DNA from 2 places in the Kitasatospora sp. NPDC094016 genome. Region 1 is predicted to be linked to the other one. Evidence: riboswitches for the same ligand, from Rfam matches in the RefSeq annotation. Region 1 holds a riboswitch; the other holds the start of a gene.
The links. Region 1 has a riboswitch for S-adenosylmethionine ahead of thrC (threonine synthase). Riboswitches for the same ligand answer to the same signal wherever they lie in the genome.
Positions count from the first base shown of each region.

Region 2: linked by a shared signal. The riboswitch ahead of ABT015_RS34645 (aminotransferase class V-fold PLP-dependent enzyme) and the one ahead of thrC (threonine synthase) in region 1 are both predicted to bind S-adenosylmethionine.

Region 1 is NZ_JBEOUK010000005.1:3,926-9,153, reverse strand. It holds gene ABT015_RS06635 (MoaD/ThiS family protein) at 217-495, opposite strand; gene thrC (threonine synthase) at 536-1,816, opposite strand; SAM riboswitch class I at 1,834-1,970, opposite strand; gene ABT015_RS06625 (glucosyl-3-phosphoglycerate synthase) at 2,142-3,119, shown strand; gene ABT015_RS06620 (alpha,alpha-trehalose-phosphate synthase (UDP-forming)) at 3,170-4,636, shown strand; gene otsB (trehalose-phosphatase) at 4,687-5,228, opposite strand, start outside.
Region 2 is NZ_JBEOUK010000060.1:30,500-35,727, reverse strand. It holds gene ABT015_RS34655 (rhomboid family intramembrane serine protease) at 1-661, shown strand, start outside; gene ABT015_RS34650 (Lrp/AsnC ligand binding domain-containing protein) at 703-984, shown strand; gene ABT015_RS34645 (aminotransferase class V-fold PLP-dependent enzyme) at 1,027-2,406, opposite strand; SAM riboswitch class IV at 2,460-2,577, opposite strand; gene trpD (anthranilate phosphoribosyltransferase) at 2,685-3,761, opposite strand; gene ABT015_RS34635 (response regulator) at 3,882-4,307, opposite strand; gene ctaE (aa3-type cytochrome oxidase subunit III) at 4,703-5,228, shown strand, end outside.

The DNA of each region.
Region 1 (5,228 bases):
CGGCCGGACGACCGTCCGGCGATTCGCGGGTGATTCGCGGGTGAGGATGAGGGGAAGCCCTGTTCCCAACCGAGCCACACTCTACTCCGACTTGACCCCGCCATATTCCCGCCGAAATGCGGCCGGCCGCCCGTACGTACGGAGAACGGAATTCCGTACGCGCGGACGGCCGGTCGGACGAACGGCTCGGGCGGGGTGCCCGGATCGGGGCGCGGCTCAGCAGCCGCCGGCCACCGCCGGGATGATCGAGACGCTGGCGCCGTCCGCGATCCCGGTCGCCAGGCCCTCGGCGAAGCGCACGTCGTCGTCGTTCACGTAGACGTTGACGAAGCGGCGCAGCTTGCCGGCGTCGTCCAGGATGCGGGCGGAGATCCCCGCGTGGTTCTTCTCCAGGTCGGCGATGACCTCGCCCAGGGTGGCGCCCTCGGCGGCCACCTCGGCGGCGCCGCCGGTGTAGGTGCGCAGGATGGTGGGGATACGGACGTTGGCGCTCATGGTTCTCCTAGCGGACAGGGCCTGGCGGGGTGGGGGGTGTTCAGGCGGACGCGAGGCCGGCGTCGTGGAAGGACGCCAGGGTCGGGCGGATCACGGCGGTCATCCCGGACCCGGCGACGGCGTCCAGGGTCTTCAGGCCGTCGCCGGTGTTGATCGCGACGGTCTCCTTGGCCGGGTCCAACCGGCCGGTCTCCACCAGCTTCTTCAGCACGCCGACGGTCACCCCGCCCGCGGTCTCGGCGAAGACGCCCTCGGTCCGGGCCAGCAGCCGGATCGCGTCCACCACCTCGGCGTCGGTGACGTCCTCGACCGCGCCGCCGGTGCGCCGGGCGATGTCCAGCACGTACGGGCCGTCCGCCGGGTTGCCGATCGCCAGCGACTTGGCGATGGTGTCCGGCTTGACCGGGCGGATCACGTCCTGGCCGGCCTTGAACGCCGCCGACACCGGGGAGCAGCCCGCCGCCTGGGCGCCGAAGACCTTGTACGGCCGGTCCTCGACCAGGCCGAGCCTGATCAGCTCCTGCAGCCCCTTGTCGATCTTGGTCAGCTGGGAGCCGGAGGCGATCGGGATGACGATCTGCTCCGGCAGCCGCCAGCCGAGCTGCTCGCAGATCTCGTACGCCAGCGTCTTGGAGCCCTCGCCGTAGTACGGGCGCAGGTTGACGTTGACGAAGCCCCAGCCCTCACCGGCCGGGTCGCCGATCAGCTCCGAGCAGAAGCGGTTCACGTCGTCGTAGTTGCCCTCGATGCCGACCAGCTCGCCGCCGTACACCCCGGCCATGACGACCTTGCCCTGCTCCAGGTCGTGCGGGATGAACACGCAGGACTTGAAGCCGGCCCGGGCGGCCGCCGCGCCCACCGCGCCGGCCAGGTTGCCGGTGGAGGAGCAGGAGAGCGTCGTGAAGCCGAAGGCCCGCGCGGCCTCGATGGCGCAGGCCACCACGCGGTCCTTGAACGAGTGGGTCGGGTTGCCCGAGTCGTCCTTGATGTGCAGCTGCGCGGTGAAGCCCAGCTCGCGGCCCAGGTTGTCCGCCTTGACCAGCGGGGTCCAGCCGGGGTTCAGGTTGGGCTTGGTGGCGACGTCGGCCGGGACGGGCAGCAGCGGCGCGTAGCGCCAGATCGAGCTCGGGCCGGCCTCGATCCGGCGGCGCAGCTCCTCGGCGCCCTCGCTGCCGAAGTCGTACGCGATCTCCAGCGGGCCGAAGCACTCCAGGCAGGCGAAGCTCGGACCGAGCGGGAAGCGGGTGCCGCACTCCCGACAGGACAGCGCGGTGGCGGGGCCGAGGTCCACGGATGCGGGTGCGACAGTGTCGATAGCCATGATGGCGGAGGCCTCTCTCCTCATCTTCCCCGTGGCACGGTCGCGCCACAGGCCGGAATTGGCACCTGTCCCGCCGGGGCCTGTCGACAGACAGCCGCGCGAGAAGGTTGCCGGGACGTCAACGGGCCGTTCCCTCAGTCCCTCTGGATGAGCATGTGAAATTGTGGTGGTGCTCAACGGCGACCCCGGCGTGCAAAGGTCCGGCCGCTGTACGAAGACTGTATCCGAAGGCGTCAACCCCGAATGGGATCGTCCGCCACGCGAGATGGCGCGTCCCACCGACCCCGCCGAGGAGAGTCCCGTGCCCGCCGAACCGACCCCCGCGCTGCTCCCGCAGGCGGCGTCCTGGCTGCGCCGCCGCTCGTGGAGCGCGGTCGACCGGCCGGTGCACGCCCTGCTGGAGGCCAAGCGCCGGACCGGCCGCACCGTCAGCGTGGTGCTGCCCGCGCTGGACGAGGAGGCCACCGTCGGCGACATCGTCCGCACCATCCGCCGCGAGCTGATGGAGCGCCTCCCGCTGGTCGACGAACTCGTCGTGGTCGACTCCGGCTCGGCCGACGCCACCGCCGCCGTCGCCGCCCGGGCCGGCGCCCGGGTGGAGTACCGCGACGCGATCTTGCCCCGGCTGCCCGCCGTCCCCGGCAAGGGCGAGGTGCTCTGGCGCTCGCTGCTGGTCACCCGCGGCGACATCGTCTGCTTCGTCGACGCCGACCTGCGCGAGTTCGACCCGGCCTTCGTCTCCGGCATCCTCGGCCCGCTGCTCACCGAACCGGACATCCAGCTGGTCAAGGCCATGTACGACCGGCCGCTGGAGACCGAGGGGGCGGTGGTCCCGGCCGGCGGCGGCCGGGTCACCGAACTGGTCGCCCGCCCGCTGCTCAACCTGCACTGGCCGGAACTCGCCGGTTTCGTCCAGCCGCTCGGCGGCGAGTACGCGGCCCGCCGCGCGCTGCTCGAACGGCTCCCCTTCCCCACCGGCTACGGCGTCGAACTCGGCCTGCTGGTCGACGCGCTGGAGACGGTCGGGCTGGACGCCCTGGCCCAGGTGGACGTCGGCGTCCGGCACCACCGGCACCAGGACGGCCAGGCCCTCGGCCGGATGGCCGCCACCATCTACCGCACCGCCCTCGAACGCCTCGACCGCACCCACCGGCTGAAGGCCTCGGCCGACCTGGTCCACCCGCTGCTGACCCAGTTCACCCGCGACCCGCAGAGCCGGGAGTTCACCGCCCACACCCACCCGGTGACCGCCCTGGAACGCCCGCCCATGCACACCGTGCCCGAGTACGCGACCCGACACTGAACACCCACCGAAAGGGTTTGCCGCTCCGGAGCCCCGGCAACGTACCAACCATGGGCGATCTCACGACCGAACGTTCGAGTGCGACCGGCACCGCCCCCGTCCTGGTGGCCTCCAATCGGGGACCGGTGTCGTTCGGCACCGCGGACGACGGCACGCTGACCCTCCGCCGCGGCGGCGGAGGCCTGGTCTCCGGCCTCTCCGCCATCGACAACCCCGACGCCGTCTGGGTCTGCGCCGCCCTCGGCGCGGCCGACCGGCAGGCCGCCAGAGGGGCCCCGGACGGCCGCCTCGACCTCGCCGGGCACGACGTGGGCGGCCAGGCCGTCCGCATGCTGGACATCGATCCCGACACCTTCGCCCGCGCCTACAACGGCGTCGCCAACTCCACCCTCTGGTTCGTCCACCACCTGCTCTACGCCACCCCCACCGCCCCCGCCTTCGACGCCGGGTTCCGCACCGAGTGGGCCGCCTACCGCGCCTACAACGCCGCCTTCGCCGAGGCGCTGGCCGCCGAGGCCGCCCCCGGGGCCGCCGTGCTGGTCCAGGACTACCACCTCTCGCTGACCCCGGCCCTGCTCCGCGCCGCCCGCCCCGACCTGCGGATCGGCCACTTCTCGCACACCCCGTGGGCCCCGCCCGAGTACTTCCGGCTGCTGCCCGACGACGTCGCCGAGGCCGTCCTCACCGGCATCCTGGGCGCCGACCGGGCCGGTTTCCTGACCCGCCGCTGGGCGCTGGCCTTCGCCGACTGCTGCGCCGACCTGCTCGGTGCCGAGGTCGACCGGGACGCCATGACCGTCACCCACGCCGGCCGCACCACCCGGCTCGGCGTGCACGCGCTCGGCGCCGACGCCGACTTCCTGCGCGAGCGCTCCCACCGCCCGGACGTCGACGAACGCCTCGCCGCCCTCCGCGAGGCCGTCGGCGGGCGCCGCACCATCGTCCGGGTCGACCGCACCGAGCTCAGCAAGAACATCGTCCGCGGCCTCCAGGCCTACCGGCACCTGCTGCGCACCCGCCCCGAATGGCACGACCGGGTGGTGCACATCGCCTTCGCCTACCCCTCGCGCACCGACCTCGCCGAGTACCGCGCCTACACCGCGCAGGTCCAACGGCTCGCCGAGGACATCGACGCCGAGTTCGCCACCCCCGCCTGGCAGCCGCTGATCCTGCACGTCGACGACGACTTCCCGCGTTCCCTGGCCGCCTACCGCCTCGCCGACGTGGCCCTGGTCAACCCGATCCGGGACGGCATGAACCTGGTCGCCAAGGAGGTTCCGGTGGTGTCCGACCACGGCTGCGCCCTGGTGCTCTCCCGCGAGGCCGGCGCGCACGCCGAACTCGCCGAGGACGCGCTCACCGTCAACCCGTACGACGTCATCGCCACCGCCGACGCCCTGCACGCCGGCCTCACCATGCCCGAGGAGGAGCGCGCCGACCGCACCAAGCGCCTCGCGGCGGCGGCCACCGCGCTGCCTCCGCAGCAGTGGTTCCTCGACCAGCTCAACGCGCTGTGAACCGGCTCGGCGCGGGCTGAACCGGCCCGCGCCGCGCGCCGGCGCCCGGCTCAGCCCGCGCCGACGGCCGCGCCGAGCGCCGCGAGCAGTTCCACCACGCCGGCCGGGCCCTGGACCACCAGGTCCGCCCGGTCGGCGAGTTCGCGCACCGGCGCGTCCCCCACCGCGCCACTGCACACCAGCAGCCCCGCCACCCCCGCGCCGCGCAGCTTCTCCACCGCCGCGAAGGCCGCCACGTCCCCCAGGTCGTCCCCCGCGTACAGCACCGAAGCCGCCCCGCGCTCACGCAGGAAGCCGGTCAGCGCCGCGCCCTTGTCCACCCCCGGCGGCCGCAGCTCCAGCACCAGCCGCCCGGGCTCCACCGCCAGCCCGTGCCCGGCCGCCAGCTCGCCGATTGGCGCCCGCAGCAGCTCCAGCGCCTCCTCGGGCGCCGCCGTGCGCCGGGTGTGCACCGCCAGCGAGCGCCCCTTGTCCTCCAGCCACGTCCCCTCGGGCGCCCCCGCCGCCGCCAGCAGGCCGGGCAGCGCCGCCCGTGCCCCGGCCACCCCGGGGTGCACCGACGGCGCGGTCACCTCGCCGCCCTCCCAGCGCT
Region 2 (5,228 bases), on a different contig from region 1:
CGGGCTCAACCCGCTGTACGGCACCGGCCAGTCCCGGCTCTGCGCGGAGCAGCGGTACGAGCAGCGCTGGGGCGTCATCCCCGCCGAGGTGCTGGCCGGCCGCCCGCTGACCGCCGAGCAGCTGGCCCAGGCCCCCGACCCGGCCCCGGGCTGCCCGGCCGCGCCCACCCCGCGCAAGCACCCGGCGCTGTCCGTCCTCACCGGGCTCTTCGTACACGCCGGCTGGCTGCACCTGCTGGGCAACCTGCTCTTCCTCCACGTCTTCGGCCCCACCGTCGAACAGCGGCTGGGCCGGGCCCGGTTCGCCGTCTTCTACCTGGCCGCCGGCAGCCTGGCCACGTACGGCTTCGCCCTCGCCGAGGCGCACTCCCCGGGCTCCACCCGGGTCCTGATCGGCGCCTCCGGCGCGATCTCCGCCGTCCTCGGCGCCTACCTGCGCTTCCATCCGCGGGCCCGGGTGACGACGCTCGTCCCGCTGCTGCTGTTCCTGCCGCTGCGCTTCCCGGCCTGGCTGGTGCTCGGCCTCTGGTTCGCCCTGCAGTGGTGGTCGGTCCACTCGGCCGGGCCCGGCGTGGCCTATCTGGTCCACGTGATCGGCTTCTCGGCGGGCTTCCTCTACGCCTGCACGGTGGTCAGCCACCCCCCGAGACGACCCGGCTGACGCCCGATACGCTGGCGGCACCCCACAAAGGAGCCCGAACAGTGATCACCGCCATCGTCCTGATCAAGACCAGTGTCGACCGCATCCCGGAGATCGCCGAGGCCATCGCGGCCATCGAGGGCGTCAGCGAGGTGTACTCGGTGACCGGTGGCTACGACCTGGTGGCGATGGTCCGGGTGCGCCGGCACGACGATCTGGCCGCGGTCATCCCGGGCCGGCTGAACAAGGTCCCGGGCGTGGCCCACACCGAGACCCAGATCGCCTTCCGCACCTACTCCCAGCACGACCTCGAGGCCGCCTTCGCCCTCGGCCTGGACGAGTAGGCCCCCCCGCCCCCCGACCCCCGGCCCCGCCGACCGGGCCCCTCAGCCCTGCTGACGCCCCCGGTCGACCTGCACGGTGGCGACGCAGCGCCCGCCCTCGTTGCGGTAGTTCCACGCGGCACCGTCCGTGACCAGCTCGCGCACGGCGGTCAGGAAGCGGTCGACGTGCTCGTCCGGGGTCCCGGCCCCGAAGCTCACCCGGATCGCGTTCAGGCTCCGCTCGCCGGGCAGCGACGGCTCGGGCGCCCCGCACTCGGAGGGGGAGACCTCTTCGTCCCCGAGCAGGGTGCGCAGCAGCGGGTGCGCGCAGAACAGGCCGTCGCGGACCCCGATGCCGTACTCGGCGGACAGCGCGGCCGAGAAGTGCGAGCTGTTCCAGCCCTGGACGACGAAGGACAGCACGCCCACCCGGGCCGCCTCGGCGCCGAACAGGTTCAGCACCTTGACCTGCGGGATCTCCGCCAGCCCGGCGGTCAGCCGGGCGATCAGCTGCCGCTCCCGGGCCTCCAGCGCGTCGAAGCCCGCCTCGCTCAGCGCCCGGCAGGCCGAGGCGATCGCGTAGGCGCCGATGACGTTCGGCGAGCCCGCCTCGTGCCGGGCCGGGCCGGAGTGCCACTGGACGGCCACCGAGCCGTCGTTCTCCCGGGCCACCGTCCGGGTCGCCCCGCCGCCGGCCAGGTACGGGTCGGCCGCGTCCAGCCAGTCCGCCCGGCCGGCCAGCACGCCGGCGCCGAAGGGCGCGTAGATCTTGTGGCCGGAGAAGGCGATCCAGTCGACGTCCAGCTCGCGCACCGAGACCCGGTGGTGCGGGGCCAGCTGGGCGGCGTCCAGCACCACCCGGGCGCCGTGCCGGTGCGCGGTCCCGGTCAGCTCGGCGACCGGCCACAGCTCGCCGGTCACGTTGGAGGCTCCGGTGACGCAGAGCAGCTTGGGGCCCTCGGGCGCCTCGGCGAGCGCGGCGTCCAGGGCGGCGACCGCCTCGGCGTGCGAGCGCGGCGCGCGCAGGTAGTGGACGTCGAGCCCGGCATGCGCCCAGGGCAGCAGCGAGGCGTGGTGCTCGGTCTCGAAGGCGAACACCCGGGTCCCGGCCGGGACGGCCGAGGCGAGCAGGTTCAGCGAGTCGGTGGTGGCCCGGGTGAAGACCACCTGGTCGCCCTCGCGCAGGTCGAGGAACTCGGCGACGGTGCGGCGGCTCTGCTCGAACAGGTCGGTGGACAGCTGGGAGAGGTACCCGGCGCCGCGGTGCACGCTGCCGTAGTAGGGGGCGTAGGCGGAGACGTCGTCCCAGACCCGCTGGAGCGCCGGGGAGCTGGCCGCGTAGTCGAGGGCCGCGTACCCGACCTTCTCGCCGCTGGCGAGCGGGACCTGGACGTCGTGGCCGAGGACGGCGAGGGGGGCGCAGATTTCGGTGGCAATCGACATGAGGATGCACTCCTTCTGGGGGTATGGGACCCCGGGAGTGCTAAGTCGTCGGGCGTCCGCGCTTGCCGCACGGACGATTCGCCGAGCGACCCGGTCCTCACCCAGGGCACCCCGCCACGGACGGAGGGTTGCCGGACAGCAAGCTGGGGCTTGGTGCTGTCACTCATGACCTGGCCAAGACTCTAGGTCGCGCCCAGCGAGTGGTCAAACAGGCATCCACCATCCGGACAGCCGAGGAGCCCGCGCCGGCGTTCCGGCACGGGCTCCCAAGTACCGCCTCACGCCTGGCTGGTGGCCTCCGACCAACGCTGCAGCAGCTCCTGCGCCGCGCCCGAGTCGATGGCCCGCTCCGCCCGTGCCATGCCGGCCGCGAGCTGTTCGGTGAGCGGCGCCTCGCCCAGGTCGAGCGCGACCAGCGCCGCCGCCGTGTTCATCAGGACGGCGTCCCGCACGGCCCCGCGCTCGCCGGCCAGCAGCCGGCGCGCGACCTCGGCGTTGTACGAGGGGTCCGCCCCGCGCAGCGCCTCGATGCCGACCAGCTCGACGCCGACGTCCCGCGGGTCGAAGGAGGTCTCGGTGACGGTCCCGTCCCGCACGATCCACACCTGCGAGGTGGTGGTGATGGTCAGCTCGTCCAGGCCGTCGTCGCCCCGGAAGACCAGGCCGGTCGAGCCGCGCCGGGCGAGCACGCCGGCGATCAGTCCGGCGAGCCGGGTGTCGAAGCAGCCGATCGCGTGCGAGGTGACCTTGGCCGGGTTGGTCAGCGGGCCGAGGATGTTGAACGCGGTCGGCACCCCGAGGTCGCGCCGGGCGGTGGCGGCGTGCCGCATCGACGGGTGGAACTTGGCCGCGAAGCAGAAGGTCAGCCCGACCTCCTCGGCGATCTCGGCGACCCGCCGGGCCGACAGGTCGAGGCGGACGCCGAGCTTCTCCAGCACGTCCGAGGAGCCGCTGGCCGAGGAGGAGGCCCGGTTGCCGTGCTTGACCACCTTGGCACCGGCCGCGGCCGCGACGATCGCCGACATGGTGGAGATGTTGACGGTCTTGGCCCGGTCGCCGCCGGTGCCGACGATGTCCACGGCCGGGCCGGGGATGTCCAGCGGCTCGGCGTGCGCGTACATCGCGTCCACCAGGCCGGTGATCTCGTCGACCGTCTCGCCCTTGGCCCGCAGCGCCACCATGAACCCGGCCACCTGGACGGGGGACGCCTCGCCGCTCATGATCCGGTCCATCGCCCACGCGGTGGCCGAGCGGTCGAGGTCCTCCCCCTTCAACAGCGCCGCCAGGACGTCCGGCCAGGTGCGGACCACCTGCGCGGGTGCGGTACCACCGTTCGCAGGGTTCACGTTCACCATGGCTGACTCCAGCTGTTGTCGGGTTCCCCGCGTCGGGGGGACGTCCGTACGGATGGAGTCAGCCTATCGACCGGCGGGGTTCCCGCGGCGGCGTCTTCTCTAGTCCTGAGACGGCACCGCTCAGCGGCTGACGGGCGCCCGCTTGGCCAGCCGTGCCCGCAGCAGGGTGGCGACCGCCTCGGCCAGCGCCACCGGGTCCACCGGGCGGGAGATCGCGGCGTCGGCCCGGCTCCAGGCGGCCAGCCAGGAGTCCTGCGGCCGGCCGATCAGCACCAGCACCGGCGGGCAGCCGTAGATCTCGTCCTTGAGCTGGCGGCCGAGCCCGAGCCCGCCGGCCGGCACCGCCTCGCCGTCCAGGATGCAGAGGTCCACGCCGCCCTTCTCCAGTGCCTTCAGCACCGCGGGGGTGGTCGCGCACTCCAGGTAGGACAGTTCCGGAAGGTCCTCGACGGGCCGGCGGCCGAGTGCCGTCAGCACCTGCTCGCGGGTGTTGCGGTCATCGCTGTAGACGAGGACGGTGAGCGTCTCGTCGGTCGTGTACGCCATGGGCCCTGCTCCCTCAAGTGTGATCCGGACCACGTTCGCCTGATCCGGATGCTACTCCCGATCACCCGTCGCCGAGTCCCCCTCGCGGACCTTCCTCCTCAAGCCGCCGCGCCCGCGACTCACCCGCCCGGAGGACGGCCCGTCACCCGGACCCGTCCAGACCACCCGTACGGCCGATAAGGGGCCCTCGCGTTACCCCCGGAGGCTCCGCCAAGCGTGCAACGACGCGCTGGGCAACGGGGCCCCGGGCCCCTTCGAGGAACCGTCAGAAAAGGGACACGCCGCTGCTCAGCCGCCATTGGGACCCCCCACCGCCCTCCAGGGGGGCATACCGCACGCACCGGACACTCCGAGGGACACCCCCCGGCGTGAAGACGGAATAAGGGACCGACATAATGTCCGTCGTGGCGACAGCAACAGCAGTAGAAACCGGGCACGCGCACGGATCGGTCAACCGGCCGAACATGGTCAGCGTCGGAACGATCGTCTGGCTCAGTTCCGAGTTGATGTTCTTCGCGGCCCTCTTCGCGATGTACTTCACGCTCCGCTCCGTCAAGGGAGCCGAGTTCTGGACCGAGAAGGCGCACGCCCTCAACGTGCCCTTCTCCTCGGTCAACACCACGATCCTGGTGCTCTCCTCGCTGACCTGCCAGCTCGGCGTGTTCGCTGCCGAGCGCGGGGACGTGAAGAAGCTCCGCTCGTGGTTCGTCATCACCTTCGTGATGGGCGCGATCTTCATCGGCGGCCAGATCTTCGAGTACACCGAGCTGGTCAAGAAGGACGGCCTCTCGCTGTCCTCCGACCCGTACGGCACGGTGTTCTACCTGACCACCGGCTTCCACGGTCTGCACGTGACGGGTGGTCTGATCGCCTTCCTGCTGGTCCTGGGACGGACGTACGCAGCCAAGCGCTTCACGCACG